One region of the Cohnella sp. GCM10020058 genome, then DNA from elsewhere that is predicted to be linked to it. Evidence: predicted binding sites of a transcription regulator. Region 1 holds the regulator's gene; each other region holds the start of a gene.
What was found. Region 1 encodes LexA, which represses DNA repair genes until DNA is damaged. Its sites were predicted from a motif close to CGAACATATGTTCG; they were not measured.
Positions count from the first base shown of each region.

Region 1 (7,579 bases):
TGTGCCGGCGTCGTGCCGCAGCAGCCGCCCGCGATGTTGATCCAGCCCTGTTCGGCGAAGGCGCGCAGCTTGCGTGCCAGCGATTCGGGCGATTCGTGATAATGTCCGTTTTCGTCAGGCAATCCGGCGTTGGGGTAGCAGCTGACGCCGGACTTCGCGATCGCGGACAACGTGCGAATATGATCCCGCATGAACTCGGGGCCCGTCGCGCAGTTCAATCCGAACGACACCGGGTTCAGATGCTCTAGCGAGACGTAAAAAGACTCGATATTCTGGCCGGCCAGCGTCGTGCCCATCGGTTCGATCGTACCGCTGATCATAATCGGCAGCGTCCGTCCCATCAGATCGAACGCCGTCCGGACGCCGATGCTCGCCGCCTTGACGTTAAGCGTATCCTGGCAAGTCTCGATCAGGATCGCGTCCACGCCGCCTTCCATAAGCGCGACGACCTGCTCGCGATAATCCTCGACCAACTGATCGAACGTCACGCCGCCCGTAACCGACAACGTCTTGGTCGTCGGCCCGAGCGCGCCTGCGGCATATCTCGGCTTGTCCGGCGTCGTATACTTGTCGCAAGCCTCGCGAGCGAGCCTCGCCGCAGCCAGGTTGATCTCCCTCGCCTTTTCGGGTATGTCGTACTCTGCCAGCACGACTGAAGTAGAGCCGAACGTATTGGTCTCAATAATGTCGGAGCCCGCTGCAAGATATTGCTCATGAATGCCTTGAATGACGTCCGGACGGGTCAGCACGAGCATTTCGTTGCACCCCTCGAGCTCTTCGCCTCCGAAATCGTCCGCCGTCAGGTTTGCCTGCTGAATCATCGTGCCCATGGCGCCGTCGAGGATCAGGATCCGCTTCTTGAGCAGCTCTTGCAATGGGGCTTTCGTATCGGTTAAAGTCATATTTAGACGTATCATCCTTTTCCGGGTAACTTCATGGGTAAAATCATTAACTTCTATAGTAGCAGAATGTTTTATTCACGAAAAGATCAGGTTGGATGTGTCGACAAATGGCGTGGCAAAGATTATAATCTAGTCAACAAATACTTAAATTCATAGTGGGAAAGAAGGAATAACAAATGGCAAAAGTTCGCGTTCGCAATACGAACGAGCTGATCGAGGGAGAAGACAACGTCCGTTCCTTTCTAGACACGCAAGGCGTGCTTTACGAGCACTGGAATCCTTCCAAGCTGCCTGAGCGCCTGCAAGAGAACTTCGACCTGAGCGCAGATGACAAAGCCGAGATCCTGTCGACCTTCGATGCCGAGATCCGCGACCTCGCCGGGCGCCGCGGCTACAAGACCTGGGACATCGTCGTATTGTCCGAGTCCACGCCGAATATCGAAGAGCTGCTGAAGAAGTTCGAGCAGATCCATACGCACACCGAAGACGAAGTCCGGGCGATCACGGCCGGCGAAGGTATCTTCATCATCCGCGGCGACGAAGAGACAGGTTACTTCGACGTCATCCTGAGCGCCGGCGACGTTATCTCCGTACCGGAGGGCAGCGTTCACTTCTTTACCCTGACCGACTCCAAGAAGGTCGTTGCCGTCCGCCTGTTCATTGAGACCGAAGGCTGGATCGCGCATCCTTTCGAGGATCCCGCATTCGTTAAATAATTCCCTTAAACGAAAAAGAAGCGCCGAATCCCTTCATCGGGGATCCGGCGCTTTTGTCATTCCGCGGAAAGCTTGTTAAGGAGCGGCTGCAACTCGCTCAAGCTGGCAATCTCGAAGCTCGGCACGATCTCGTCGCCGCGTACGGCTCCGTGGCGGTTGATCCAGATTGAGATCATCCCGACGCCGTTGGCGCCCTTGATGTCGGTCGTCAGCTTGTCGCCGACCATGACGCAGTCCTCCGCTTCAAGCCCGAGTCGCTGCAGCGCGTGAGCGAACAGCCTCGGCGACGGCTTGCCTTCCCCAAACTGTCCGGAGATGACGATCTCGTCAAAATAGGGGATCAACTCCGGCGTCATCGCAAGCTTCTCCTCTTGAAGATCGGGAGACCCGTTCGTCAAGAGCAGCAGCTTGTAATTCCCCTTGAGCGCGTCGAGCACCTCGAACGTTTCCTCATAGGCAAGCGGCAGCTTCCGGCGTTGGGCCGGAAACATCTCGGCAAGCTCGGCGCCCAGCTCCGGGCTGTCCACGCCAAGCGTCTTGAGTCCGCGCGTCCATGCTTCACGCCGATAATCCGGGACGATGGCTTCCATCCGTCTGAACATTTGATGTTCCCCGGCCTTAAAGTTCCCCCACAAACCTTCGAAAGGGTTGATCCCGATCATTTGCGTGAACGGAAACGTCTCGTACGTCTCATAAAGCGAACGCGCCTCGCGTCGCACCGCATCTTCCAACGCGGCTGCGTCGACGCCGGCTTCCCTTGCAGCCTGCTCGCAAGTCGCCTCAAAGGCCTGCTTGACGCTGCGGTCATCCCATAACAGCGTGTCGTCCAAATCGAACATTACCGCTTGAATCTTCATCTGACGTCCATCTCTCCCGTGCGCGATTGTTCAAATCCCGAATATCATTGGTTTAACCGTAGAAACGTACTTATAGAAAAGCGAATGTCCGTGGCTTATTTAGCACGGTTTTCCCACTCGATCTGATGCTGTCCAGCAAACTCCTTGAGCCGAACGGACATTGCATCCAGCGGATACCGGTTCATCAGCTTGGTGAACACCCAGTTGCCGCCTTTGATCGTCTCTACGACGATATAGCCAGGCATCTGGACGATTTTGCGAATCTCGAGCGGCTTAAGGGTCTTGTATCCCGCAAATTTGCGCGTCTCCAGCCTGTCCTTCGAGACGGCTAAATAAGGCCGACGGAGGAAGTAAAATACGGCGAGCAGCACATAACAGCCTACTGTTGCCCAGAACATGCCGGCGCTCTGTTCAAAGCTCGCGGACCAAGGCTTAAACAATAGAATATAGAACACGATCAGAAGCACGAGCGTGAAAGGCATAATGAAGCTTCGCCCTTTGAACCGGTCGATCTGCACCGAAGGAGCGGACAAACTCTGCTTCCCCTCTTTTTTGCGGCGTTTGTTGATTTGCTTCGAATTGCGCTGTACGGCGCGTTCCCATGAACGTGACACTGGATACCCTCCTATGTATAGGCAAAGCCGGCTTTAAGCCGGCTTCGCCGCGTTGCCGCATGAATAAGACCGATCATGCCATCTTTCACGACGTTAAATATCGGAATCTGCAAACGGGCGTATCAATGCTTGATCGTATTTTCGGGCGGTTCGTCCGTCCACTCGATCTGATCGAGCTGTTGCCTGAAGTTTCGTTTGAAGTTGTCCAGATAAAGCTTGCGCAGCTTTTGTCGCTCCAAAGTCTCTTCCTCGGTTAATCCGATCGTTTTGTGTTTATGTGCCAACTCGTTAATCCGAGCGATCAGTTTGTCGAATTCCATAGGGTCACCTCCCGTGTTGCCTCTTCTAATTTGACAATATCGCAAGGGGAATGTCAAGGCGAGGCTAAAGCAAAAAGACCGATATGCATCGGTCGATTAAGGATAGTCTATTCAAGAAAGATTCGTAATGCGAATATCGAAGGGATAAGAACGTGCGTTCCTATTCGACTTTATCGGACAGCTTGGCCGGAAGGACCAAGCGTTGACCGGAAGCAATGGTGGATGACGTCAGTCCGTTGCGCTTCATGATCAGGTGCACGGCCGCGATCGTCTTCATGCCGGCAGGCTTGGCACCCTCGGCAATCGCCCAAAGCGTATCTCCGCTGTCTACGGTCACGGTCGCTTCCGTTGCGGCAGCCGGACGGACGGAATCGGGCTCGGCTGATGCAGTCATCATGGACAGTCCCGCATAGATCAGCAGTGCGACAATCGGAATCAAAAACAGCCGCAGTCCCTTAAAGGAGACGATCGATTGAAAAGTGATCGCCAATGCCGTGCGCTCGACTCGCGCGGTCGAAGCGGAAGCTCGCCCCTCCCCGCTATCCCTCTTCATATATGTATAATCATTAGCCTTCAGCGAATCCGAACCGAGCAGCTGTACTTGTACCATCTCATCCACCCCAAACGTTTGTTCTGATACGAGAATACCACGAACATATGTTTGAGTCAACGATTTTGCGAACGCAAGTTCCCTAAGAACGAATGTTTGTACGAACTCCGGTTCTGTGTTATAATTTGTCATATGAATTTTCAAGTCAGTAGGAGGGCTTCGAGGTGTCGAAGATGTCCAACCGTCAATCCGCCATATTGGAATTTATTAAGAATGAAGTCAAGGACAAGGGTTATCCCCCATCCGTGCGCGAGATCGGCGAAGCCGTCGGACTCGCTTCGAGCTCTACCGTGCATGGCCATCTAGACCGTCTCGAAAAGAAAGGCCTCATTCGCCGCGATCCGACCAAGCCGCGCGCGATCGAGATTACGGACGGCGAGCAGGATCCTGTCGTTCAGTTCGCGCAGTCCATTCGTCAGGTTCCGCTTGTGGGCAAGGTCACGGCGGGCGTGCCGATCACCGCAACGGAGAATATCGAGGAATACTTCCCGCTTCCCGCCCAGATGGTCGGCGAGCAGACGGTGTTCATGCTCTCCGTCAGAGGCGACAGCATGATCGACGCCGGCATTCATAGCGGCGACTACGTTATCGTGCGCCAGCAGCAGACGGCTACCAACGGCGATATCGTCGTCGCCATGACCGAGGAAGACGAAGCGACGGTCAAGACGTTCTACAAGGAGCGCGACCACATCCGCCTTCAACCGGAGAATACGACGATGGAGCCCTTGCGCTTGAATAACGTGAGCATTTTGGGCAAAGTCATCGGTTTAATCCGCAGCATTCGATAATCGTTTTATTCCTTCATTCGACATCAACAACAAAGAATCCTCGGGATCGCGAAGCGATCGCCGAGGATTCTTTGTTGTTGCCGAGTATTAATAAGTCGTCAAATATTGATCCCGCTCCCATTGGTGGACCTGGGTGCGATAGATGTCGTATTCGATTTCCTTCATTTCATAGAAATGCGTCAGCGCGTGATCGCCGAGCGCATCGCATACGATCTCATCGCGCAGCATCTCGGACAATGCTTCGCGAAGATTCAGCGGGAGGCTTGGAATGCCTGCGTCGATGCGCTCTTCTTCGCTCATCACATATATATTGCGGTCGACCGGCGCAGGCAGCGCCGTCTTGTTGCGAATGCCGTCGAGGCCGGCCTTCAGCATGACTGCAAGCGCCAGGTACGGATTGGCAGCCGGGTCCGGATTGCGGACTTCGACGCGCGTGCTGAGGCCGCGGGACGCCGGAATACGGATCATCGGACTGCGGTTGCTCGCCGACCAGGCGACATAACATGGCGCTTCATAGCCGGGAACGAGCCGCTTGAACGAATTGACGGTCGGATTCGTGATGGCCGCCATGCCCCGCGCATGCTGCAGGATTCCCGCCATATAGTGACGCGCCACCGTGCTGAGGCCCAGACGGTCGTTCGCATCGTAGAACGCATTTTCCGAGCCCTTGAACAGCGACTGATGGCAGTGCATGCCCGAACCGTTCATGCCGTACAGCGGCTTCGGCATAAACGTCGCGTGCAGTCCGTGCTTGCGTGCGATCGTCTTGACGACGAGCTTAAACGTCTGGATTTGGTCGGCCGCCTTGATGGCGTCCGCATATTTGAAGTCGATCTCGTGCTGCCCGGGTGCGACCTCGTGGTGCGAAGCTTCGATCTCGAAGCCCATTTCCTCGAGCATAAGCACGATATCGCGACGGCAGTTTTCGCCCAGATCGGTCGGCGCAAGGTCGAAGTATCCGCCTTGGTCGTTAAGCTCTGTCGTCGGATTGCCCTTCTCGTCGGTCTGGAACAGGAAAAACTCGGGCTCCGGGCCGACATTAAACGACGTATAGCCAAGCTCCTCCGCTTCCTCGAGCGCACGCTTCAAGATGCCGCGCGGATCGCCCGCGAACGGCGTGCCGTCAGGCATATAGACGTCGCAGATCAGGCGCGCGACGCGGTCTTCCGTGACCCACGGGAAAACGACCCATGTATCGAGATCCGGATACAGATACATGTCGGACTCCTCGATCCGAACGTAGCCTTCGATGGAGGAACCGTCGAACATCATTTTGTTGTCCAACGCCTTTTGGAGCTGGCTTACGGGGATTTCCACGTTTTTGATGATGCCCATCAGATCGGTAAATTGCAAACGAATAAAACGTACGTTCTCTTCCTTGGCAATCCGAATGATATCCTCGCGCGAGTAGCTCATGACAGCCTCCTAGTATGGTCGTTGTAGGTACAGCTACTTGTTCTTGTAAAAGCGGGACAGCTCGCCCTGGATGAGCGATACTTGGCCCGGGCGCTTGTTGCCCGACATGATCTGCTGCTTGAGCATGCGGTGAAGCTGAGATTCGGACATCTCGCGTCGCTTGACCTCGGACAGCTCGTTGATAATCGTTCCGTCATCCGCGCTCTCTCCGACCGGGTTCATCACCTGCTTGATGCCGGCGATGTTGACGCCCTTTTCGATCAGCGCCTTGATCTCGAGCAGACGCTCGACGTCGTTAAACGAAAAAAGCCGCTGATTGCCCGCGGTCCGGGCGGGTTGAATTAATTCGTGTTGTTCGTAATATCGTATTTGCCGGGCAGTCAGATCGGTCAGCTTCATGACAATGCCAATCGGGAACAGCGCCATATTTCTGCGTATTTCGTCGCCAGCCATAACATATCAACCTTCCATCTGGGCGCGGAATTTGCAACCACTCCCATTGTAGCCCGGGCCGCAAAACATGTCAAGGAATGTGAGGTTTAATTCCAATGAGCATACGCAGCTTCGCAAGAGGCTTGGCTATTGATCCCGCCGAACTGACATCCCGCCGAGCATGCCGCGAGCATGCAGCGACTGCCAAGCCTCCCGCACCGCCAATTTAACGTGCGCATACGTTAAACCGCCCTGCATGTATGCGATATAAGGCTCGCGGATCGGAGCGTCCGCGGACAGCTCCAGGCTGCCGCCTTGTATAAAAGTGCCGGCCGCCATAATGACCGGATGCTCGTAGCCGGGCATGTCCCATGGCTCGGGGACGACATGGGCGTCCACCGCGGCCGCGCGCTGCACGGCTTGGACAAAGGCGATCAGCGGCGCTTCCGAGCCGAAGGCGATCGCCTGGATGAGGTCGGTGCGGGGCTCGTCCCAGCCGGGCTTGGTCTCGAAGCCAAGCTGTTCGAACACGGCTGCCGCGAAAATGCTGCCCCGGACCGCTTGCGAGACGAGCAGCGGCGCCAGAAACAGCCCCTGGTAGATCGACCGCGTCGTGCCGAGCATGGCGCCGACTTCCGCCCCGATGCCCGGCGCGGTCATGCGGAAGGCCGCCTGCTCGACGAGCTCCTGCTTGCCCGCGATATATCCGCCGCTGGCCGCGAGCCCGCCGCCCGGATTTTTAATGAGCGAGCCCGCGATCAGATCGACGCCGACCTCGCACGGCTCGCGATCTTCGGTGAACTCGCCGTAGCAATTATCGGCGAAAATGACGGCGTCCGGCTTAATCTGCCGCAAACGGCGGACCATCTCCGCAATCTGGTCGATCGTAAACGAAGAACGCCACTCATACCCCCGGGAGCGCTG
Region 1 covers NZ_JBHUJV010000013.1:195,867-203,445, forward strand. The annotation lists gene metH (methionine synthase) at 1-902, opposite strand, end outside; gene ACFSR7_RS22320 (cupin domain-containing protein) at 1,079-1,618, shown strand; gene ACFSR7_RS22325 (HAD family hydrolase) at 1,675-2,475, opposite strand; gene ACFSR7_RS22330 (hypothetical protein) at 2,571-3,089, opposite strand; gene ACFSR7_RS22335 (DUF896 domain-containing protein) at 3,212-3,409, opposite strand; gene ACFSR7_RS22340 (LysM peptidoglycan-binding domain-containing protein) at 3,570-4,019, opposite strand; gene lexA (transcriptional repressor LexA) at 4,184-4,807, shown strand; gene glnA (type I glutamate--ammonia ligase) at 4,895-6,223, opposite strand; gene ACFSR7_RS22355 (MerR family transcriptional regulator) at 6,257-6,676, opposite strand; gene ACFSR7_RS22360 (methionine gamma-lyase family protein) at 6,803-7,579, opposite strand, start outside.

Region 2 (7,579 bases), on a different contig from region 1:
CTTACACAGATTCGGCCGTTCCCGACCCATCCTACCTGCTCTCCGCACCGTTTCAACGTTATCCCCTTCAATCAGGTGGGCCACCGCTTTAAATAAAAAAATCCGCAACCTAACAGCCTTCGCGCCTATGTATTAAATAATTTAGCCCTGTCTCGTCCTTTAAAAGAATATCCCCTTCGATCAGGCTAATGGCGGAATTTTACAAAAAATTAACAACGCAATTATTAACCATTCTTCCTTAGCCCGTTTCTCAAAAAAAGAGTTCCAAAGAAATTCTGCAAAACAAACAATCGTTAGGAAACCTGAAATGCATTCTTCTGCTGTCTGTGGTTAGCCATTCCCGTCCATCTTACTGAACGTACAGCTTTCTTTTTGTTGACCAGATCATGAAGCGTCACAGTCGGAGTAATGCCGCATAGAGATACAAGCTTTTCAAAAGAATCCGGACGTGCGTTAATTCGAAAACAATATTCGTCAAGGTAAGCCTGCAGATGCTTAGGACCAATTCCGCCGAACGTTCTGGCAAGCCAGCCGATAGCTCCCCGCCAAATTAATCCGAGCTCCGTCACTCCCTCGCTATCGCTTTGCTTGACAATCTCAATGCTTTGAACCTCGGATTTTGCATCTGTCACATGGCGCCACAGGAATGTGCCATAGGAATCAACGCCAAATAAACGCTGACTAAACTCATTTGGCGAAACTCGTTTAATTTTAACTTCGGCTACCTCGCCGGATTCCGGATCTATTGAGGCCCCTACGACTGCAGGCTGATCCCGCTGATCGGGCGGATCAAAAACGCCGCTCATGACTGGGCGCGCGTAAAAATCGCCGTATAATTGCAGGTCGCCTTTTAGAGGTCTAGATTCGTCGCATACTTGGATGGCATGCCGAAGCTTATGGTTGATCAGCCAAGCTGTCTTGTAGGTCACTTGAATAACCTCTGCCAGCAGCGTGGCGGAGATCCCCGTTTGCATCAAGTATAAGGCGCTGAACCACTTTACGAGCGGTGTGCGCGTCCCCTCCATTATGGTTCCCGCAGTCAGAGAGGTTTGGTGATGACAGGCTCGGCATTCATAGAGACTTTTGCGTCGGGAAGCGATTCGGTAACATGCAGCCCCGTCGCAGCGAGGACAGCGGTACCCGTTCGGCCACTTGGACTTGAACAAAGCTAGCTCGCAGGCTTCCTCCTGAAAAACTGGCATCTTCTTATGAAGCGAATGCAAGCAGATCAGCCTCCTCATTCAATTACAGGAACATTTGTTCCTATTTTATCACATTATCTCACCGATCTAAAGCGCCATTTTGTATCCTTATCGATGGGGATATTTGGATTAATAATTGATAATCAGCTCTAGTTCCTGACTGAAGGGGATACCGTTAAAACGTATGCTAACCAGCTCCTCTCCTGACTGAAGGGGATATCGTTGAAACGGATAAACGGAGCATTGCTGCTCCCTTAACCCAGCACTATTGCCCCAGATATTTATAACAAAAAACCTTGCCAGGAGTAGCTATCCCGGCAAGGCGTGCGCAGCATTTCTATAGGCTTGCCTTCAGTTCAAGCAATGCGTCGCGAAGCTCGGCGGCTCGTTCGAACTGGAGGTTCTTGGCGGCGTCCTTCATCTCGGCCTCGAGACGGTTGATGACGGACTGACGGTCTTTCTTGGACAGCTTGTCGACGTCCTCGAGACCCGTAAGATAAGAACTCTTCTGCTCGGCGACCTTTGTCGCCTCGATGACGTCGCGCACCTTCTTGCGGATGGTCTGTGGCGTGATGCCATGCTTCTCGTTGTACGCGGTCTGAATCGCGCGGCGGCGTTCGGTCTCGCCAATCGCCTTCGCCATGGAGTCGGTGATCTTGACGCCATACATGATGACGCGGCCCTCGGCATTCCGCGCCGCCCGGCCGATTGTCTGGATGAGCGAACGCTCGGCGCGCAGGAAGCCTTCCTTGTCGGCGTCCAAAATGGCGACCAAGGTTACCTCAGGTAAGTCGAGGCCTTCCCGAAGCAGGTTAATGCCGACCAAGACGTCGAACGTACCAATCCGCAGGTCGCGCAAAATCGCCATCCGTTCCAGCGTCTTAATGTCCGAATGCAGGTAGCGAACCTTGATGCCGACTTCCTTCATGTAGTCGGTGAGATCCTCCGACATCTTTTTGGTGAGGGTCGTCACGAGCACGCGCTCGTCGCGCTCGATGCGGGCGCGAATCTCGCCGAGCAGGTCGTCGATCTGCCCCTTTGTCGGACGCACCTCGATGATCGGATCGACGAGCCCCGTCGGACGGATGATCTGCTGCACCATGATCGGGCAGTTCTCGAGCTCGTAAGGGCCCGGTGTTGCCGATACATAGACGAGCTGCTTGGCTTTGCCCTCGAACTCCTCGAAGCGCAGCGGGCGGTTGTCCTTCGCGGAAGGCAGACGGAAGCCATGGTCGACGAGCACAGTTTTGCGCGCTTGGTCCCCATTGTACATCGCCCGCACTTGCGGGAGCGTGACGTGGGACTCGTCGATGACGATGAGGTAGTCGTCCGGGAAGAAGTCCATGAGCGTATATGGCGTGGCGCCGCGCTCGCGGAACGTCAGCGGACCGGAGTAGTTCTCGATGCCGGAGCAGAAGCCCATCTCAGCCATCATCTCGAGATCGTAGCGCGTTCGCTGCTCCAACCGCTGCGCTTCGAGCAGCTTGCCTTGCTCGCGCAGCTCGGCGAGGCGATCCTCCAGTTCGCGCTCGATGTGGACCAGCGCGACCTTCATCTTCTCCTCGGCGGTCACGAAGTGAGATGCCGGAAAGATCGCGACATGATCGCGAGAGCCGATGATCTCGCCCGTTAGGACGTCGATCTCGGTAATCCGCTCGATCTCGTCGCCGAACATCTCCACCCGAATCGCGCGGTCGCCGACCGATACCGGGAAGATCTCGACGACGTCGCCGCGCACGCGGAACGTCCCCCGCGTAAAGTTCATATCGTTGCGCTGGTATTGGATGTCGACCAGCTTGTGAAGGATCGCGTTGCGCGATTTCTCCATGCCCACGCGCAGGCTCAGTCGAAGGTCACGGTACTCTTCCGGAGAACCGAGACCGTAAATGCAGGAAACGCTGGCGACGATGATGACGTCCTTGCGTTCGAATAACGCAGAGGTCGCGGAGTGACGAAGCTTGTCGATCTCGTCGTTAATGCTGGAGTCCTTCTCGATATAAGTATCCGAGGACGGGATATACGCCTCCGGCTGATAGTAATCGTAATAGCTGACGAAGTACTCGACGGCGTTTTCCGGGAAAAATTCCTTGAACTCGCTGCACAACTGTGCCGCCAGCGTCTTGTTGTGCGCGATAACGAGCGTGGGCTTGTTCACCTTGGCGATCGTCTGGGCGATCGTGAACGTCTTGCCCGTACCGGTCGCGCCCAGAAGCGTCTGATGCCGCTTGCCCTCATGAATGCCGGCGACCAACTCCCGGATCGCTCCCGGCTGGTCTCCTTGCGGCTCGTATTCCGAAATCAGCTTGAATCCGGAAGGCACTGCCATATCTAAGCCCACCTCCGTGTCTTGTAGACCAAAGTCCTATATCGTACCCTGCTTCATCTAACCGATAAACAGGATATCCCTTCCAGCAAGTCCGAATATGTGTTCTCATTCATTATATCGGCTTCCCGGAAACCAGTCAAAGGAGTGAAGCTGCATGAAGCAGCGCATGGACCAGACCACGTCGTGGGGTATTTTGGCGGCCCTTGCCGCGTTAATAGGCGGATTTTTATGGGAAGGCGGTCATTGGGAAGGGCTCGTGGAGAAAACGGCGCTACTGATCGTATTCGGAGGGACGTTCGCGGCCGTGGCGATCAGCTTCCCGGCATCCCGGCTGCGCCAGATCCCGGAATCGTTGAAGACCGCCTTTCGGCCTGGCACTTTGGAGGCTACCGCCCGGATCGACGAGCTTGTCGATCTGGCCACGGTCGCCCGACGCGAAGGTGTACTCTCCCTCGAAGACAAGCTTGTAGACCACCCGGACCCTTTTATCCAAAGCGGTCTTCAAATCGTCGTCGACGGCACCGATCCCGAGCTCAGCAGGCAAATCCTCGAATTCGAAATTGACGCCATCGAACAGCGGATGGAAAATCAAGCGAAAATCTTCGAGTCTGCCGGCGGGTATGCGCCGACGATGGGCATTATCGGCACCGTCATGGGCTTGATACACGTGCTAAGCAATCTTGCGGATCCCGGCTCGCTTGGGCCTGCGATCGCAGTTGCGTTTACTGCCACGCTGTACGGGGTCGCCTCCGCGAACATCCTTTACTTGCCAATCGCGTCCAAAATACGCATCCGCGCGGCCGAGACCGTACAGTTTACGGAAATGATGCTGGAAGGCATCCTTGCGATCCAAGCCGGAGAAAATCCCGCGCTGATCCGCAAGAAGCTGACCGCCTTCATGCACACGGAGAAGCTGACGTTCGTCCTGAAAAAGGAGGAGAGCGAAGATGGCGCGGAGACGCAGCCGGCGCAGCCGAAGCGCGCATGAGAACCAAGAGCGCTGGCTGATTACATACGCGGATTTAATTACCCTTCTACTGATTTTCTTTATTATTATGTACGCGATGAGCCAGATCGATATCAAAAAATACGACACGCTGGCCAAGTCGCTCCAATTGGAATTCTCTAGGGCTGACAGCATCATCGAGATGGGCAGCGGGCTCGAGGGCGGCACCGACGTCGCTAAATATGCGAGCCCGCCGCCTACCGCCAATCCCCCTCCCGGCGCCAGCGCCTCGGCCGACTTGGATGCGGAGATTGCCAGACGCCGCGAGCAAGCGCTCCAGGATTTGCTCAAGGTCATCGAGTCGTATGTCAAAGAAAACAAATTGCAGCAAGACGTGTTCGTAGGCGACACGCCTCAGGGGATCGCTATTCGACTGTCGGACAGATTCCTGTTCGACCTCGGCAAGGCGGATCTTAAACCGGACGCCAGACCGGCGCTGGACAAGCTGTCCAGTTTGTTTACGAAGCTGGACACGACCATCTCGATTCAGGGTCACACCGACAACCTGCCGATACAGCCGGGATCTGCATTCCAGGACAACTGGGGCTTGTCTTCCGGCCGTGCATTGTCCGTGCTCCGTTATTTCGTCGATACGCGCAAGCTGCCGGAAAAAATATTTGAAATCGCGGGTTACGCGGACACGCGCCCCGTTGCGGCGAACGACACGGAAGCCAATCGCCAGAAAAACCGCCGTGTGGAAATTCTGGTCGTGCGGCAGGCAGAATCCGCCGCGTGAAGGCGCAGCCTTCCAAGCCTCGGCCGTCGTTTATGACGTCCCGCTCCATGCAAGCACGACGGCGACGACCGCGGCGGCCGCGATGCTTGCATACAGCAGTATCCGGTTTCTCGCCGCGCGCCGTACAGCTTGAGGATTGGCCGTTTGCCGAATCCAAAGCTTGAGCTGCGCCAATTCGCGAGGGTTAGACAAGCTTCGCACGGGAATGAGGCTGACGCCCTTCTGGCCGACGTATAAAACGATCATCCGACGCGTGATCGCGAATCGCCTTACGTCCGGCCAGTCGACCCGTCCCTTCGCAGTAGGCGTGAGGAAGCTAAAGCCCCGCTCGTCGAATGCATACGCCCGTTTTTCAACTGAAAAGCGCCTCTTCACGGCCTGGACCGCTCGCAGATAGCTCGATCCGGGAATGAACAATCCGAACGCCAGCAGCAGCCATTGGACGAAGTGGAAGTGATCCGCCGCCCCGCTACCCTCCTTTAGCACCGCAAGCAGCATATACAGCAAATTAGAGCCGCAGACTAGCATAAAGAAAACAAAGCCCGGGGTCGCATAGAAATGTCTCATGTTCAACGCGACGATCTCTTTTTCCGTCGTATCGAATTCAGCCTTCACGATCGTTGCCATGGTAACCCCCTGTGGCGCCTTGCGCCTTGCGCACTGCGTCTCTTGTTGCTCTTCATTATAAGTCATTATCCGCTGCCGGCGACGCCGCATATTTTGCGTTTTAACAACATTTTATCGAACATACGCGGGTTAAAGCTTATAATGAATGCAAACAAGATCGAACGGAGGCTGAATATGGGATTGTTTGACTTCATCAAGGGCCAGTTCATCGAAGTTATCGAATGGCTGGACGACACCGGCTCGATGGTATACCGCTTTCCTGTCTACGACAATGCGATTAAGATGGGTGCGAAGCTCGTCGTGCGCGAGTCCCAAGCTGCTATATTCGTCAACGAAGGCCAGATCGCCGACGTCTTTGGTCCGGGCACATACACGCTCAGCACGCAGAATATGCCGGTTCTTACGGCACTTAAATCTTGGAAATACGGCTTCAACTCTCCTTTTAAAGCCGATGTTTTCTTCGTGAGCACGCGCAACTTCACCCAATTGAAGTGGGGCACAACGAACCCGGTTATCATGCGCGACGCGGAATTCGGGATGGTACGCATGCGGGGCTTCGGCAACTATGCACTGAAGGTGAACGATCCTGCCGTTTTCCTGAAGGAGATCTTCGGTACACAGCAGGACTTTTCGGCGGAAAATGTGGCCGGTTACCTTAAATCGGTTATCGTCTCCGGCGTGAGCGACCTGCTGGGCGAGTCGAAAATTCCGGTCATCGATCTGGCGGCTTCGTACGATGAACTTAGCCGTGCCGCGACCGACAAGCTTCAGGCGCACTTTATGTCCATGGGCCTTTGGCTGACGGCGCTCACGATCGAGAACATCTCGCTGCCCGAGGAAGTCGAGAAGACGATCGACCGCAGGTCGTCCATGAACATCGCAGGCAACCTTGATCAGTATATGAAGTATCAGACGGCCGAAGCGCTGCGCGAGGCGGCGAACAACCCGGCGGACGGCTCGGCGGGTACGGGTATCGGTCTGGGCGCAGGCATGGCGATGGGGCAGGCGATGAGCCAAACGATGCGCCAAAACGAACAGCAGAATTCGGCGAATGCCGGAGGAAGCCAGAGCGCAGGTTCGGGAGCAGGCGCTGCCGCCGCTGGCAGTGGTGCAGCCGCAAGCGAGCGAGCCGCGCAAGTCGGCGGGGTCGCCCCGGATGGCGGCAGCGCGGCGCCGTCGAAAAAGTTCTGCTCCGAGTGCGGGCAGCCGCTCGCGCCGAACGCGAAGTTTTGCTCCAACTGCGGAACGAAGGTGTAAGACTGGATGGCGAAAGACGCAAACGCTGCGAATGAAGCTATTCAATTTCCGTGTGCGAGCTGCGGCGGCGCGATGCTGTTCGACGCGGACAGCCAGCAGCTGAAGTGCCAGTATTGCGGTCGGCTGCAGGCGATCGACTCGGATACCTCGCTCCCGCAGGAGCATGCGCTGGACGACGGTATGCTAGAAGAGTCGGACACGGATTGGGGCGTGGCGCAGCAGACGATCAAATGCGAGTCCTGCGGCGGCGAGAGTTTGATACCGGCCTTGCAGACGGCTACGTTATGTCCGTTCTGCGGCTCGCCGAAGGTACTGCCCCAGCCCGATACGGCAACGATAAAGCCCGAATCGCTTATTCCGTTTAAAGTCGACAGCGCTGACGCGAAAAATGCCTTCCGGGCATGGAAAAAGAAACGCTGGTTTCT
Region 2 covers NZ_JBHUJV010000009.1:1,080,630-1,088,208, reverse strand. The annotation lists gene ACFSR7_RS19980 (hypothetical protein) at 294-1,025, opposite strand; partial or broken gene ACFSR7_RS19975 (transposase) at 1,062-1,202, opposite strand; gene uvrB (excinuclease ABC subunit UvrB) at 1,540-3,528, opposite strand; gene ACFSR7_RS19965 (flagellar motor protein) at 3,695-4,516, shown strand; gene ACFSR7_RS19960 (flagellar motor protein MotB) at 4,476-5,270, shown strand; gene ACFSR7_RS19955 (YcxB family protein) at 5,301-5,897, opposite strand; gene ACFSR7_RS19950 (SPFH domain-containing protein) at 6,072-7,154, shown strand; gene ACFSR7_RS19945 (TFIIB-type zinc ribbon-containing protein) at 7,161-7,579, shown strand, end outside.
Region 2: the regulator LexA is predicted to act here: its motif matches at 3,621-3,634, upstream of uvrB (excinuclease ABC subunit UvrB).

Region 3 (7,579 bases), 110 kb from region 1:
CCGAATGGCCGGAAGCGCTCCGGGCGGACGTGGCAGACCGGCTTGTGGCGTCCTGCGTCGTCGGCGAGCAGCGAGAGGTCTACCCGACCGACGTGCTGCGCGTATGCGGCGATCTGGCGCTCGCGGACGAAGCGCATGCGATCAGCTTGCTCGGATGGTTAAACGATTGGACGGACGAAGCATGGACGCTGGACCGGATTGCCGAACGATCCGAACAAGGGCTGATACTGAGGTCAGACTCAGCGGACATGCTCATTTCTCGCGCTACACCAATTGGTAGCGCTTCATCAATGGATGCCTCCCGGGGCAACGCGAATCTGAACGTAAAATGCAGCATGCGCGCCGACGTCGTCCACACCGTTACAACCGCCAACGACAGCGCCACGCCTAGAACTGGTTGGCTGGCGCCAACCGCGTTGCGGCCGCTTGTCCTGGCGGCTGTGACGCTGCTTGCGCTTGCGGGCATCCTCTTGGCGTCGATGCAGCGCAGCGATCGCGTAGCGGAAGCGCCGCCTTCCGACTTCATCGCAGACGGGGCACTCATGCAGCCAGTCCCCAATCAAGCCGATGAATCGGCTCCTTTTGCCTATTCGCCGTTCAATGCGGAGGCGGTGAGGTCGTACCTTGCCGACCGAGATTCGCTGCTGGTCGAGCGGCCTTACTTCGAAGCGATCGTCGAGAGCGCCCGCCGGCATGGCATCGATCCGCTGCTTCTGTTCGCGGTGGCCGGTCAAGAGCAGGGCTTCGTCCCGAAGTCCGCCAAAAAGGCGAAGCAAATCGCGAACAATCCGTTTAACGTCTTTAACAGCTGGGAGACGTACAATACCAACATCAGCGATTCGTCGAGCATTGCGGCAAAGCTGCTCGCAAAGCTGGCGGCCGGCATACCCGAAGGCGAGGAACCGTTCGCGTGGATGAACCGGACCTATGCGGAGGACCCGCGTTGGTCGGACGGCGTGCGCGCGATTTACGACAAACTGAAATCGCTTGGACGGGAGCAAGAACAGGAGAAGGAGCAACGGGAGGCGGGAATTTTATGACGGATCGCGCGCTTTTAGAGAATGGACTGGCCGTCATCGCATCGTGCCGCAGACGGACGGGCGATATATGGGATGCACACTTTGGCGCGGCGGCGATCGCCGCTTATTTTTTTATCGCCGAAAATCGGCTGGATGCCGATGTCGCGCGCAAAATCTCCGCTCAAGCCGATCGGATGGTGTCGGAACATCTCGAAGAGTCGGCAGGCTCCGTTCAACCGGATCGGACAGCAACGGAAAAAAGGCGGAAGCATAGTGCGAGCGAAGGTGAACGCGTTATCGCGGAGGCGCTCGAAGAGACGATTGACGGCTTGTACTGGGTCGGTCACAACGCGATCTACGCGGCGGCGAGCATAAAGGCCATTCGCGAATTGGACGGCTGGGGCGAACCGGAGGATGTACAAGCGATTTCGGAGCTGATTCGTTCGTTCAAAGGTAAGATTCCCGGCCGCTCCTGGATCGGCTACAAAACGTCCGAGGTCAGGGCGCTGGCACTGCTCGAGATGGAAGGCGAAGGCCCCGCAGGCATCGAAGACGGCGCAGCGCTGTCGCGCGCCATGCTGCGAGAGCTGACGGCCTTCGAGACGATCTACAGAGCGGAAGCCCACCATGATCTGATCGGCCATATGCTGACTTTTTCGCATGCGCTGGTAACGCTTGAGGAGCTCGGATACCGAGCGTTGTTCGAGAGAGGGCTTGGGCCGTTATTCAAGCTGGTCCATGCGCTGCGGGCAAGCCGGCATCTGCGTCCTGGCGAACCCGTTAAGCTCTATTCGCCTATCGACCGCGAGCCGCTCGCTCCGGCGCAGCCGTCGTCCTCGCTGCCGACCGATTCCGAATTCTGGGACAAGGATCGAAGCGGGGACGCCTGGGATTTTGGCCATGCCTTCAAATTTCCTTACAGCTTTTATCATCTGGCCGCCCGCGCGGGCGGGGCGGACGCCGCCGCCTTCGACCGCTTCAGGCATATCGTCGGACCCTAATCGCCAGTCGCATCGCTGCAGCCCCAAGCTTGGCTCCGACCTTAGCCCTGAGCCAAAAACGATGCGATCGCGGAAGGTACCTGTCCAAGCGAGGAAAGCGTGAGGAACGCCCCGCTAGGCTTGGCGCCTGTGATCGGCAGCACGTTGTAGTCCCATTCGCGTTCCTGCTTCAAATAAATGGCATGAAGGCCGCATGACAGCGCGGGCAGGACGTCCGTGCGGACCGAATTGCCGATCATCCAGGTACGATCGATCCGCAGCTTGCGGGAATGTATAATTTCTTTGAGCGCTTCGACATTTTTGTGCAGGCGAATATAAATGCGGTCGCGAAAATAGCGTTCCAGGCCCGCGGCCTCGATCTTGCGCTTCTGGACATCCGGATCTCCGCCCGTATATAAGTGAAGCTGATGGCCTGCGGCCGCGAGCGATTCGAGCGTCTCGTTCATGAACGGATAGGGCTCGGTCTCCTGCTCGAAAACGCTAAGTCCAAGCTTCCATAGGAGCGTCTCCTCGTCGGCGGATTCGGAGCGACCGTGCAGGGCGCTGTAATAGCGGTACGTATCGACAAAGGATTGGGGAAAATGCTCGCTCTTGAAGCCGACGATCTGCACGCCGGCAATATCGATCTCGCTGTGCTTGGCCAGTACGGCCTGCTTGGTCAGTTCGAACGGCGCGAACCAGGTGGTCATCAGGTCGGCGAACTGTTCTTGCACGAAATGAAAATATTTGTTGCAGTGGATGAGCGTATCGTCCAGGTCGAACAGGATGTTTTGCTTCATGTCCGTGGCTCCTTCGTCAGCTTGCCGCACCGGGCCGCTCGCCATTCGTTGCGGCCGGCATGAATTTATTATGTCTAACCGGAGGGTGTTTGTAAATGCGCAGTGCGGGCAACCTAATCGGGCAGTCGGGCGCTGCCCCGAACATTGAAGCATCCTATGGAGGTGAGTCGGAAATGCCGCCGTATCAAGGACCTAAAGCGGGAGCGAAGAGCATTACGGCCGGAGGACGCGGAAAAAGCCAGGCGACGAAGCTGGACAAGATGTCCCGCCTGCCGCCCAGCTTGAACGGAATCGATAAAAACCTGCCTTGATCGCAAATGCGCGAGCTTGCCGGGGCTAGGCCCCGGCATCGTTATGCGTACTTCTCGATCTTGGACTTGAGGTCGCGCTTGATAAAGGCGAGCCGTTGACGCACATAAAAGTCGTAGCTGCCCCCGCTTAACTCGCGGGGGTTCATCGTATTGCCGCTGTCATTGTCAACGATCACGAGACGGCCGCTGTCGTAAAATTTGAAAGTCAGATCTCGTGACGGACGGGTTCCCCTTGAGGGCTCCAAATAGCGGAGGTGCTCGCAGTTCTCCATCCATCATCCCACCTTTGACTGGAATTGATAGAACGCATGTTCTTGTTTACAGTATACCAAACGTTTGTTCGTATGGAAAGCCGTTCCGTAAAGAATTACACTAGAAAAAAGGCAGGAATGATAGTCAGGGGGCAATCGGACGGGAATGATACATATCATCGGTCTCACGCGCAAGCTGCCGACAGGCAAAAAGGTACTCGACGGCATCCACGGACATCTGGAGCCGGGCAAGCTCTATGCAGTCGTAGGTGCGAGCGGCAGCGGCAAGTCGATGCTGCTGCGCTGCCTCGGTCTCAAGGAGCCCTGGACAAGCGGGGAGCTTCGGATTGACGGCAAGGACGCGATTGCCGGCGGCGCCTTCGCCAGATTTCGTCTGAAGCGCAAAATCGCTTATCTGGAGCAAAAAGCGCTTATGTACGAAAAAAAGACGGCGCTCAAAAACGTCATTATCGGCGCGGTCGGCCAGGTGTCCTGGTTCCGCCGGATGACAGGCATGGTCCGAAGCGACGACTATATGGACGCAATGGAGACGCTGGAAAACGTGGGCTTGATCGACAGGGCGCACCAGCCGGCGGAGAAGCTGAGCGGCGGCGAACGGCAGCGCGTGGCGATCGCACGGGCGATTGCGCACGGCGCCGAGGTGCTGCTGGCGGACGAGCCTGTTACCGGACTTGATCCGCATTCGCAGGAGAGCATCATGGGCATGCTGAAGCAGCAGGCGAAAGACAAGAACATGATCATCGTGGTCGCGCTGCATCGGCTGGAACTGGCCGAGAAGTTCGCGGACGAAATTTGGGGACTTCATGATGGAAGGGCCGTGCTGACCGTCCGGGGAAGACGGCTCACTGGCGCAGAGAAAAACCAAATCACCTGAGCCGCCTCTCTTCCCGGGGACCATCTGTCATGCAGCGTGCTGCGATTAAGGTTGAAGCGGCGCTTCCGATTGTCCTTCCGGCGCCTTTGCCGGGCGGATTTGGGAGCGCTCTTTTCGACTCTTCCATGCGCTTTCTTTTCTCCGTTTGGACGTGGTCATCGATGATCATCTCCAATCCGGGGCGTCGAAGGCCCGCTGTTTTAGCATGGCAAGGACGATTGTCTCTTATCCATCCCCGGACGCATCAGGCGCGTAGGGGAGAAGGCGTAGGGGCAAGGGCGTACGGGCGAAAAAGCGATTCCAAATCGAGGAGGTTCACGCGATGTCGAATTTAACGTCGCCGCACATAGCGCCGGGCAGCGTCTACCCGTTATTATCGGTTAACGTAGGCGCGGCGAGCGAAGGGCGGTTCAAAGGCAAAATCGCGAAGTCCGGCATCAATAAAGAACGCGTGCTGCGAGCCGTCGACGTCCATTTTGAAGGACTGTCCGGAGACGTGCAGGCGGATACCGTCAATCATGGCGGCCCGGACAAGGCGGTGTGCGCCTATCCGTACCGTCATTATGCGTATTGGGAAGAAAAGCTGGGCAAGCCGCTCGAATTCGGCGCGTTTGGCGAGAACTTCACGATCGACGAGATCGTCGAGTCCGAAGTTTGCATCGGCGATGTATTCAGCATCGGCGAAGTGACGCTTCAGGTCAGCCAGCCGCGCGTGCCATGCTGGAAGCTGGCGATGAAGTGGGATGCGGACGATCTGCCTGCGATGGTTCGCGACACGGGGAAAACGGGATTTTATTTCCGCGTGCTGTCTCAAGGCGCAGTCGAACCGGGCAAGCTCGTCCTCGTCTCGCGGGACACCGGCGGCGTCACGGTAGAAGAAGCGAACAGGATCATGCATCGGGGAAAAGAAGACCGGGAAGGCATGGAGCGTCTGCTTGCGGTCGATGCGTTGGCCGCCAGCTGGAGGGAGACGCTTACGGCAAGGCTGACGCGTCTCGCGCAATCCTGATGCCCGGCAAGTACGCGGGCCGCACGGTCATCGTGACAGGCGCAGCCGGCGGCATCGGTCGCCATCTGTCGCGGGCTTACGCCGAAGCTGGCGCTTCGGTCGCGCTTAGCGACACGCCCGGCACGAACGGCGAGGCGCTGGCGGCGCAATTGACGGGCGAAGGCTTGTCCGCCAGATTTATCGCGGCGGATCTGAACGAAGCCGAAGCGGCTGCGCTGATCGTAGAGCAAGCTACGGCTTGGACGGGGCGCGTAGACGTGCTCGTGCATAATGCGGGCATCGGCATCTGGAAGTCGCCGCTTGAGCTGTCGCTCGAGGAATGGGACCGCGTCATGAACATTAATTTGCGGGGCGCGTTCCTGTGCGGCCGCGAAGCGGCCAAAGCGATGAAGCGGAAAGGCGGCGGCGCCATCGTCAACATCGCTTCGACGCGCGCGCTGCAATCCGAGCCGAACTCGGAAGCGTACGCAGCATCCAAGGGCGGTATCCTGGCGCTTACGCACGCGCTCGCGCTGTCCCTCGGTCCGGACGGCATCGCGGTCAACACGGTCAGTCCGGGGTGGATCGAGAACGGCGATTATGCAGCCTTAAGGCCGGTCGATCACGAGCAGCATCCGTCCGGACGCGTAGGCAAACCGTCGGATGTAATCAGGGCCTGCTTTTATTTGACCGATCCCGAAGGCGGCTTCGTCACCGGAACGAATCTTGTCGTGGACGGCGGCATGACCCGTAAAATGATTTACGAGCCGTAAGGCACGCCAGCGACAAACTGCGAAAAAATCTTTAACGGCCTTAAAGGTTCACGGTATAAATCGCTAGTGAACGAGACGACGGTTTCCCGCTCCGGAATGACGAACAGAAATTGGCCGCCGTAGCCCATGGCGTAATAAATGTGCGGGTTCACGGCCTCGCCTCCGCCGCCGGTGAACGTCCACCAATGGTAGCCATAAGAGCCGAGCCAATCGTACGTGTGATGCCTGGCTGCGGTCGACTCTGCGATCCAGGCATCGGGGACGACTTGGCGGCCGGCCCATCGGCCGCGCGCCAGCATGAGCAGGCCGAGCTTGAACAGGTCGCCGCCGCGGAGGGCAAGGCCGAAGCCGCCGATCGACACGCCCTGCGGATCCGCATGCCATTGCCAGTTGCGGATGCCGAGCGGCCCGAACAGATGCTTTGCGGCGTAGGCTTCGGCGATCATGCCGGTCTCGCGCTGCAGGATGAGACTGAGCAGATGCGAACAGCCGGAGTTGTAAGACATGACGCCGCCGGGGCGCATCGTCGATCGTCTATCCAGGATAAAAGCGACCCAGTCGTCCGATTCGCACATCGGATTGGGACGGCCGCCCCAGGCGCCCCATTCCGGCCAGTCCATGCCGGCCGTCATCGACAGCAAATGATGCAGCCGAATTCGTCCGAGCGAAGCGGAGATGCGCGGCAGGCAGCCGGCGAGCGGCGTATCGAGCGAAGGGAAGTCGCCTCGCTCGAGCGCGATGCCGACGAGCAGCGATAGCACGCTTTTCGTCACCGAGTTGACCTTGTGCAGCCGCTCCGCCGAACGCTGGGTACGCGCATAATCCAACGTCTGCGCGCCGCTGCCGCTGCCGATTCGTACGCGGCAAGTGTCGATCTTGCAGGCTTCCGCCGCGCGCTGCAGTCCTTCGAGATCGGCCGTCTTGCGCCTTGCCGTCGTCAACGCCATCCCGCATCGCCTCCTTATGTCGGCCTATTATACCCGGCGCCGGCATGTCTGACGCGAATTTATGATATAATGTACAGCAATGCGCTAAAGGTTTTTCTGCCGCTACTAGGGGGGACTGGCTACAATGGAAAGGCGTTTTGTCATCGAGGCGGTCATGATCGCCATATATGGTCAGCTGCTTCTGCCGAAACGGCCTGTGGAATACCGGATTCCGTATTCGACAGTGATGGAATTGTACGATATGAAGGATAGCGACGAGCCCGTCATGCCCGACCCGGACGACGACCGTCACGTCAAAGGCAAGATCGGGGAAATGATCGCGTACTTCGAAGATCCGTTCAATAAGAAGAAGCTCGAGCGCTCGCTGCTCGCGCCATGGCGGGAGAGCCCGCCGCTGCCGATCAACGACAAGGTGACCCTCGTCGTCGTCAACGCGGCGGAGAACATGCAGTACGGCGAGCTGCTTGACCCGATCGAGACGGAGATCGTGCTGACTTCGCTGCGGGTGCAAAGTCCGATCCTGACCGACCATATCGAATTCCAGGACAAAGTTGTCCAGAACGCGATCCCTGTCCAGGTGTTCGATATCGACGATTACGAGTTCGCCGTGGAGGA
Region 3 covers NZ_JBHUJV010000013.1:90,232-97,810, reverse strand. The annotation lists gene ACFSR7_RS21955 (lysozyme family protein) at 1-1,040, shown strand, start outside; gene ACFSR7_RS21950 (hypothetical protein) at 1,037-2,020, shown strand; gene ACFSR7_RS21945 (HAD family hydrolase) at 2,062-2,799, opposite strand; gene ACFSR7_RS21940 (hypothetical protein) at 2,973-3,110, shown strand; gene ACFSR7_RS21935 (hypothetical protein) at 3,152-3,286, opposite strand; gene ACFSR7_RS21930 (phosphonate ABC transporter ATP-binding protein) at 3,528-4,256, shown strand; gene ACFSR7_RS21925 (MOSC domain-containing protein) at 4,579-5,265, shown strand; gene ACFSR7_RS21920 (SDR family NAD(P)-dependent oxidoreductase) at 5,265-6,017, shown strand; gene ACFSR7_RS21915 (serine hydrolase domain-containing protein) at 6,005-6,964, opposite strand; gene ACFSR7_RS21910 (ADP-heptose synthase) at 7,089-7,579, shown strand, end outside.
Region 3: the regulator LexA is predicted to act here: its motif matches at 3,440-3,453, upstream of ACFSR7_RS21930 (phosphonate ABC transporter ATP-binding protein).

Region 4 (7,579 bases), on a different contig from region 1:
AGCGGCGCATGGACGACCCGGGACGGCGGAAAATCGTGGCAGGAGCTCTCCGTTCCGAAAGATCAAGTCGGCAGCGTTTATTTCCATGACCGAAGCAATGGCTGGTCCGTCACTCAGACCGCAGGCAAGAAGTTCAGCTTCCTCCGCACGCAAGACGGCGGCAAGACGTGGACATCCGTCTACTCCAAAGATTGGGACGGGGAGCTAAATGGCGCGGTCATCCGTTCCGCCGGCAAAAACGACGCCTGGATCGAACTCATCGGCGATTCGGGCATGACGCAGACCTCGTATTCGCTGTTCCATACCGCGGACGGCGGCAAGAACTGGCAGCCTGTCGTCGCCAACAGCACAGCGGGTGCAGGACCTGCTCCAGGATTTAAAATGGACGACAAAAGCGTGCCGTCCAACGAGGGCAATTCGCCGGGCACGCTCTACGTCGTCGACACGAAGACAGCCTTCCTCGGCGGCCAGTGCCAGGCTTGCGACAACTCCAACACGCTGGGCTACACGACGGATGGCGGCAAAACATGGGTGAACGACAAAACGCAGCTGCCAGGTTACGGCAAGCAGCTGATTGCGGCAGCAGACGCCCAGCACGTATCCTGGATTCTCACCGATGCAGAGAACCCCTCCGTCCTGTACGTGTCGCAAGACAGCGGCGCGCACTGGACCAAGACGCATACGTTCGCTAAACCGGAAGGCGGCATTGCGCAATAACGGAATAAAATAAAGAAGCTTCCCGGCCGCGCACCCGCGGCTCGAGAAGCTTCTTTTCGCTTGATTGTCTTAACATCCTCGCGGTTCGCCGATATCGGGCTCCGGATCTTTCTTGGCTGCCCGCGCATCCAGCAGCATGCCGACGATTCCGAGCAATACGCCGATGTTTATCGCAAGATCCGCCAGGTTCATGATGCCTCGGCCTCCCGTCCACTCCAGAAAATCCGTCACCTGCGCAAACAGCAGCCGATCGATCGCATTGCCGACGGCACCGCCCGCAAAGAACCCCGCGCCAGCCGCAAGCCACGGATTGCTCAGCTTGCCCTTGCGCTGCGCATAGACGACCCAGATAACGACGGCGATGGCGACCGGGATAAAAATTCTGCCCCAGCCTTCGAACGAGCCGCCGGCTGCGCCGGTATTCTCGATGTGCGTGAACTGCAGAACGCCCGGCCAGAATAAATGGCTGTCCCCTACAGGCAACGCGTTACGGACCGCGATCTTGGACAATTGATCGATCCCGATAACGGCGAGGAGCACGACATAGACAAAACCTCGACGGTACCAGGGGCTGTTGCTGCGCGTATCTGCAGACGGCCCGGTCATCGTGCACGCTCCGCTGCGATCGGCCAATCTTTAGTCATGTTAAAAGCCGAGCTCGTCCAACTGGTGCCGAATCCCACCGAAGCGGCGCTTCCCGCCGCTTCTATCGCCCATAGGTCTCTACCTGGTTTGACGCTGCGCATTGCGATTCCTCCTCTATGCCTAGTATACGCGATCGTGGAATAGGCCGTTGCGCGCAATCGTCGGCGCGGACGCCTTGTCCTCGGAAAAGGAAGCCCTTTTCAGCCGTTCAGCCGTTCCATTGTCCGTTTACGGGTTCGCTGCCGGGGAACTCGCTCCGGGCGCGTGTCCGCCGTTGTCGCCGCCTTGACCGGCTTGCCTGCCTTGTCCCATCTGCCCGCCGCCTTGCTGCATGCCGGGTCCGCCAAACCCGCCGCCTGGAAAGTCACCTGGCGCCCGATGCACCATCTCGCCCCCGAGGTGCCCCGTATAACCCACCAGCACGGCCGCAGCCAGCGCGGCGACGAGAAGGATCGGATGGCTGCCGTAATCCTTCTTTTTAGCCCACAACAGCGAAAGACGCACGACGCTGATCGCGATCGCGAGGAACATCGTGAGCTTGCCGTACAACTCATGCTCGCCCACGCTCGGATTAGGCGACTCCGGCCCTGTCAGCACAGATGCGATTGCGCCAAGCGTGCCCGCGATGAGGCACACGAGACCGGCATTGTTCCATTCTCTTTTTTTCCAGATCAGGCCGGCCAGGTCGAACAAGAAGCCGAAAATCAGCAGCACGATCGGAAAATGCGTCAAAATAAAGTGCTTGTTGTTCCATAAATAATCCATTAAATTCTCTCCCTTTATAACACTACATTTCGTAGTGTTAGTGTTTATAAAAAACGGGCCGTCAGGCCCGGGATATCCGTGTCTCAACCTAATGCCACCATTAGCACCAGCACCGCAAACGACAGCAACGTAGAGGAGAGCGGCGGTCTCCATGAAGGCTTGTACTGGGGATCCAGCAAAAGCCGGATACGCACGTTGACGGACGCGTCCGCGAAGGACGCGCTCGCTGCCGGCATCTCGGCGGCTCCGCCCTGCCGCAGCAGCTTCAGCAGCGCGCTGCCCAATTCTCTGGCACCGCCGCTCGACGACGCGATCGCATGGCGGTCCGCCAGCACTTCGATCGCCGTCTTGTATTTGTCCTCCGCCCAGCCGAGCAGCGGAACGTACCACAACGCCGAGCGGCTCAGCGACAGCGCGAACAGCGCGAGCGGATCTCGCCGCCTCAGATGATGCCGCTCATGCGCGACGACCGCCGCGACCTCGGCGGGACTCAGCATTCCGAGCAGACCCGTTGACAGCACGATCCGCGGCCGGACGAAGCCGACGGTCATCGCGACTGGCGCCTCCGCGCGAATGATCGTCAGCTGCCGCCGGCCGAACCCGAACCGGCGCGCATATCGCCTGGACATGCGGGCGTCCGTAGTCCGCCGCAACATGCCGCCGAATCCCCGGGCGAACGCCGCCTCGCGGACGAGCTGCCTGACGCAGACGGCCAGCGACGAGACGAACACCGCGCTCATCAAGGGCATCGATATCGGAAATCCTATGTACCGGAACCAAGCGACGCAATAGTCGAACAGCACGAACGGCAGCCTGATCCGGAATACGACCTTGAGCACGAACATCGCCATCTGCGCCGCCACGAATGCCGATACGGACAATGAAGCGGCGAGGAGCCATCTCGAGCGGGCTTCCCACATGATTATCGTTCCTTTTTAAGTTGTTTGAGCTGCCGCTCCAACTGGTCCAGCAAATCGGGATCGACCTGCTCCAAGGCATCGACCATATGCACGACGGCCCGCGAACCGAACTCTTGCACCAGCTCGAAGGTCAGCTCCTTCGATTGTGCCTCCAGAAATTCGTCCCGGGTGAGGACTGGACGGTAGCGATGAGATTTAGAAACCGCCTTTTTGCTCAATATTCCTTTATCCACAAGCCGGTTCATTACCGTCATCACCGTATTAAAACTCATTTCCTTGTCCTTGTTCAGCGCCTGCTGCACTTCCTTGATCGTCAGCTCGCCCTCCGCGTCCCATAGCGCGGTCATGATCCTGGCTTCGAGCGGACCGAAAAATCGCTCCAGGCCGTTGCCGTGAAATTTAAAATTTTGCAGCTTCATATTCTACACACCCTTCACACTACAGATTATAGTTTTCAGCAGGCCCGCTCGTCAATGCTTGCTTACTTACAGCAGTTTCCGGGTTGCGCAGTTTGCAGACATTTGTTTATAATATAAACATAAGTTTGAAATAAAGAAGGAGCTGCCTATGGATCGCGAGCAACAGATTATGTCGTTCATCCGGCGCAATCCCTTCGTCAGTCAGCAGGAGCTCGCAGACGCGATCGGCATCTCCCGCAGCGCGGTCGCGGGGTATGTCGCGGCACTGACCCGCAAGGGCAGCATTCGCGGCCGGGCGTATGTGCTCGCCGAAGAAGGATCCGTGCTCTGCATCGGCGGCGCGAACCTGGACAGCAAAGCCCGCGGCAAGCAGCCGCTGCGGCTTGGCGCCTCCAATCCCGTCGCGGTCGCGGAGAGCTGCGGCGGCGTCGCGCGCAACATCGCGGTTAACCTCGCCGCGCTCTCCGCGAACGTCTCGCTGCTGACGGCGGTCGGCGACGACAAGGCGGGCCGCTGGCTGCTCGACCGGACGTCGAGCCAGGGCGTCGACATTGGCCCGTCCCTCGTGCTTGGCGGCGAGAAAACGGGCAGCTATACCGCCATACTCGACGAAGACGGCGAGATGTTTATCGCCTTTGCCGATATGGAGATTTACGAGCGAATCACGCCCGAGACGCTCGAGGAGAAGTGGCCGCATATCGCCGCCTCGAAGCTGGTCGTCGCCGACGCGAATCTGCCGGCCTGCAGCCTTGCTTGGCTGGCACGCCGCTGCGGCGACGTCGGGCTCCCGCTGTTCGTGGATCCGATCTCGCCGGAGAAGGCGAAAAAGCTGCCGGACAGGCTGGACGGCATCGCGGCCGTGTTCCCCAACCTGGCCGAAGCGCGCCAGTTGGCCGGCGAGGGCGGCGATGAGTTGCCTACCGCCGAGGGAGAAGCGGAATGGGCGGCGCTTGCCCGCCGCATCCTGGATCGCGGCGCCGGCCATGTCCTGATCACGCTCGGCAAGCATGGCGCCTACTGCGCCGGAGCGGACGGCGGCGTTCATCTTCCGGCGCTGCCGGTCAAAGTCGTCGACGTCACCGGCGCGGGAGACGCGTTTCTCGCCGGCGTCGCCTACGGCGTGCTGCGCGGCGAGTCCTTCGCCGACGCCTGCCGGGCCGGGCTGGCCGCCGCGCGCATCGCGCTCGAGACCGCGAGCTCCTCCTCGGAGCACCTGAACGAAGAACGGCTGGCCCATGCCATCCGCGAAGCGCAGCTTCATTTACCCCAATCCAACTAGCGAGAGGAACGATCCCATGAATCCCTACCTTCAATTGACCAAAGAAGTCCAAGACGCGCTGAACGAAGGCAAGCCGATCGTCGCGCTGGAGACGACAATCATCTCGCACGGCATGCCTTATCCGCAAAATATCGAGATGGCCCGCAAGGTCGAAGACATCATCCGCGAAAACGGCGCCGTCCCGGCGACGATCGGCATCATGAACGGCCGCATCCGGATCGGACTCGACGCGGAGGGGCTCGAAGCGTTCGCCAATTCGCCGCAGGTCGAGAAAGTGAGCCGCCGCGACTTCGCGCACATTCTGTCCTCCGGCAAGATCGGCGCGACGACCGTGTCGGCCACGATGATCGGCGCCGCGATGGCCGGCATCGAAGTGTTCGCCACCGGCGGCATCGGCGGCGTTCACCGCGACGGCGAGAACAGCATGGACGTCTCCGCGGACCTCACCGAGCTGGCGCAGACGAACGTCGCCGTCGTGTGCGCGGGCGCCAAGTCCATTCTCGATATCGGGCGCACGCTCGAATATCTGGAGACCCAAGGCGTCCCCGTCGTCGGCTACAAGACGGACGAGTTCCCTTCGTTTTATGCCCACGAGAGCGGCTTCGGCGTCGACTTCAGGCTCGACACGCCCGAAGAGGTCGCGGCCATGCTGCGGACGAAGTGGAACTTGGGCCTCGCAGGCGGCTCGATTATCGCCAACCCGGTGCCGGCCGCATACGCCCAGCCTGCGGACAAGATGGAAGCCGTCATCCGCCAGGCGCTGGGCGAAGCCGAGGCCCAGCATATTTCCGGCAAGCGCGTGACCCCGTTCCTCCTCGGACGGATCAAGGAGCTGACCGGCGGCAGCAGCCTCGACACGAACATCCAGCTCGTGTACCACAACGCCAAGGTCGCCGCGGAGATCGCCGTCGCGTTGAAGGCGAAGTAAGTCGTGCGCAATCAAATAAAACGGGAAGAAAACGGCCGCGGCCGCTTCTTCCCGTTTTTGTCGTTTGTTCGGTTAATGCCCCATTCCCGATTACGTCCGCCGAATCGTTCAGCCGACGACCGATTGGCCGGCCGCGGTCCGCTCGAGGTCCGCGGGGTGCAGCGGCCTGCGAAGTCCCAGATTGTCGCGCAGCGTCTTTCCTTCGTACTCGGTACGATACAGCCCGCGGCGCTGCAGCTCGGGCACGACGAGGTCGACGAATTCCTCCAGGCCGCCCGGCAGGTACGGCGGCATGATGTTGAAGCCGTCGGCCGCGCCGCCGCGGAACCAGGCTTCGAGCTGATCGGCGATCGACGACGGCGTGCCGCTGATCTCGCGGTGCCCGCGCGCGCCCGCGATTCGCTGGTACAGCTTGCGGATCGTCAGCCCTTCGCGCTCCGCCAGATCCTTGAGCAGCTTGAACCGGCTCTTGCCGCCGTTGATCTTAGCCAGCTCGGGGAGATCCGGCAGCGGTCCGTCCACCGGATATGGCGACAGATCGAAGCTGATCAAGTTGGACAGCAGGCTGATACCCGCCTCCTGCGGGATGAGCGCCTCCAGCAGCGCCTTCTTTTCAGCCGCTTCGGCTTCGGTGCGCCCGATGATCGGAAAAATGCCGGGCATGATCTTGAGATCGTCCGGCGCGCGGCCGTACTTCGCCAGCCTCCCTTTGACGTCGGCATAGAACAGCTGCGCCTCCTCCAGCGTCTGCCAGGCGGTGAAAATGACTTCGGCCGTCCGCGCGGCCAGCTCCTTGCCCGGCTCGGAGGAGCCCGCCTGGATAACGACCGGATGGCCCTGCACCGGACGCGCCACGTTAAGCGGGCCGCGCACGTCGAACCACTTCCCTTTGTGGTTCAGCGTATGGAGCTTGCCGCGGTCTGCGAATACCGCGCCGTCCTTGTCGAAAACGAACGCGTCGTCCTCCCAGCTGTCCCACAGGCCGGTGACGACCCCGACGAATTCCTCCGCCCGGTCGTAGCGGAGCGAATGCAGCAGCAGTTCGTCCTTGCCGAAGTTCAGCGCCTCCGCCGGATTGGCCGAGGTCACGACGTTCCATGCCGCGCGTCCGCCGCTCAGGTGGTCGAGTGAGGCGAATTTGCGGGCGACGTGAAAGGGCTCGTTGAACGTCGTGGAGACGGTCGCCGCCAGTCCGACATGCGACGTGACGGCGGACAGCGCCGACAGCAGCGTCAACGGCTCCGGCCGGACCGTTACCGTCTGGGCGACCGCTTCGGGGAACTTTTCCGAGATCGCATAGCCGTCCGCCAGAAAGACCATATCGAATTTGCCGCGCTCCGCGGTCTGCGCCAGCTTTTTGTAGAAATCGAAGCTCAGCACCTCCGATGCCGATGCATCGGGATAGCGCCAGGCGGCCACATGGTGGCCGGGGATCATGAAAAATGCGCCTAATTTAATCTGACGTTCGCTGCCGCTCATGTTCATTTTCCTCCGTTCATTTGGTAGGTTCGCCTTTCGACTGTAGCGACGTGTCGCCTTATTCCCCGAGCGTTTGCTTCCAGCCGGTGAGACGCCGCTCCAGCGCCAACAGCAAATAATTCACGATAAGGCCGACGACGGAAATGGTGATGATGCCGGCGTACATCTGGGGGATGAGGAAGCTGAATTGCGCATATTGGATCAGATAGCCGAGCCCCGAAGTGGCGCCGACCATCTCGGCGGCCACAAGCACGAGGATCGAGCTTGCGCCGGCCTGGCGGATGCCGACGAAGATCGTAGGCAGCGCGGCCGGGATGATGACTTTGCGGAACAGGCTGACGGACGGCAAGCCCATCGAGCGCGCCGACTTGACGAGCAGCGGGTCGACGTTTTTGACGCCGCTGATCGTGTTGAGCAGGAGCGGGAA
Region 4 covers NZ_JBHUJV010000008.1:658,928-666,506, reverse strand. The annotation lists gene ACFSR7_RS15130 (YCF48-related protein) at 1-717, shown strand, start outside; gene lspA (signal peptidase II) at 787-1,323, opposite strand; gene ACFSR7_RS15120 (hypothetical protein) at 1,320-1,463, opposite strand; gene ACFSR7_RS15115 (DUF2231 domain-containing protein) at 1,591-2,127, opposite strand; gene ACFSR7_RS15110 (M56 family metallopeptidase) at 2,211-3,047, opposite strand; gene ACFSR7_RS15105 (BlaI/MecI/CopY family transcriptional regulator) at 3,050-3,466, opposite strand; gene ACFSR7_RS15100 (carbohydrate kinase) at 3,615-4,745, shown strand; gene ACFSR7_RS15095 (pseudouridine-5'-phosphate glycosidase) at 4,762-5,673, shown strand; gene ACFSR7_RS15090 (LLM class flavin-dependent oxidoreductase) at 5,782-7,152, opposite strand; gene ACFSR7_RS15085 (ABC transporter permease) at 7,211-7,579, opposite strand, start outside.
Region 4: the regulator LexA is predicted to act here: its motif matches at 3,581-3,594, upstream of ACFSR7_RS15100 (carbohydrate kinase).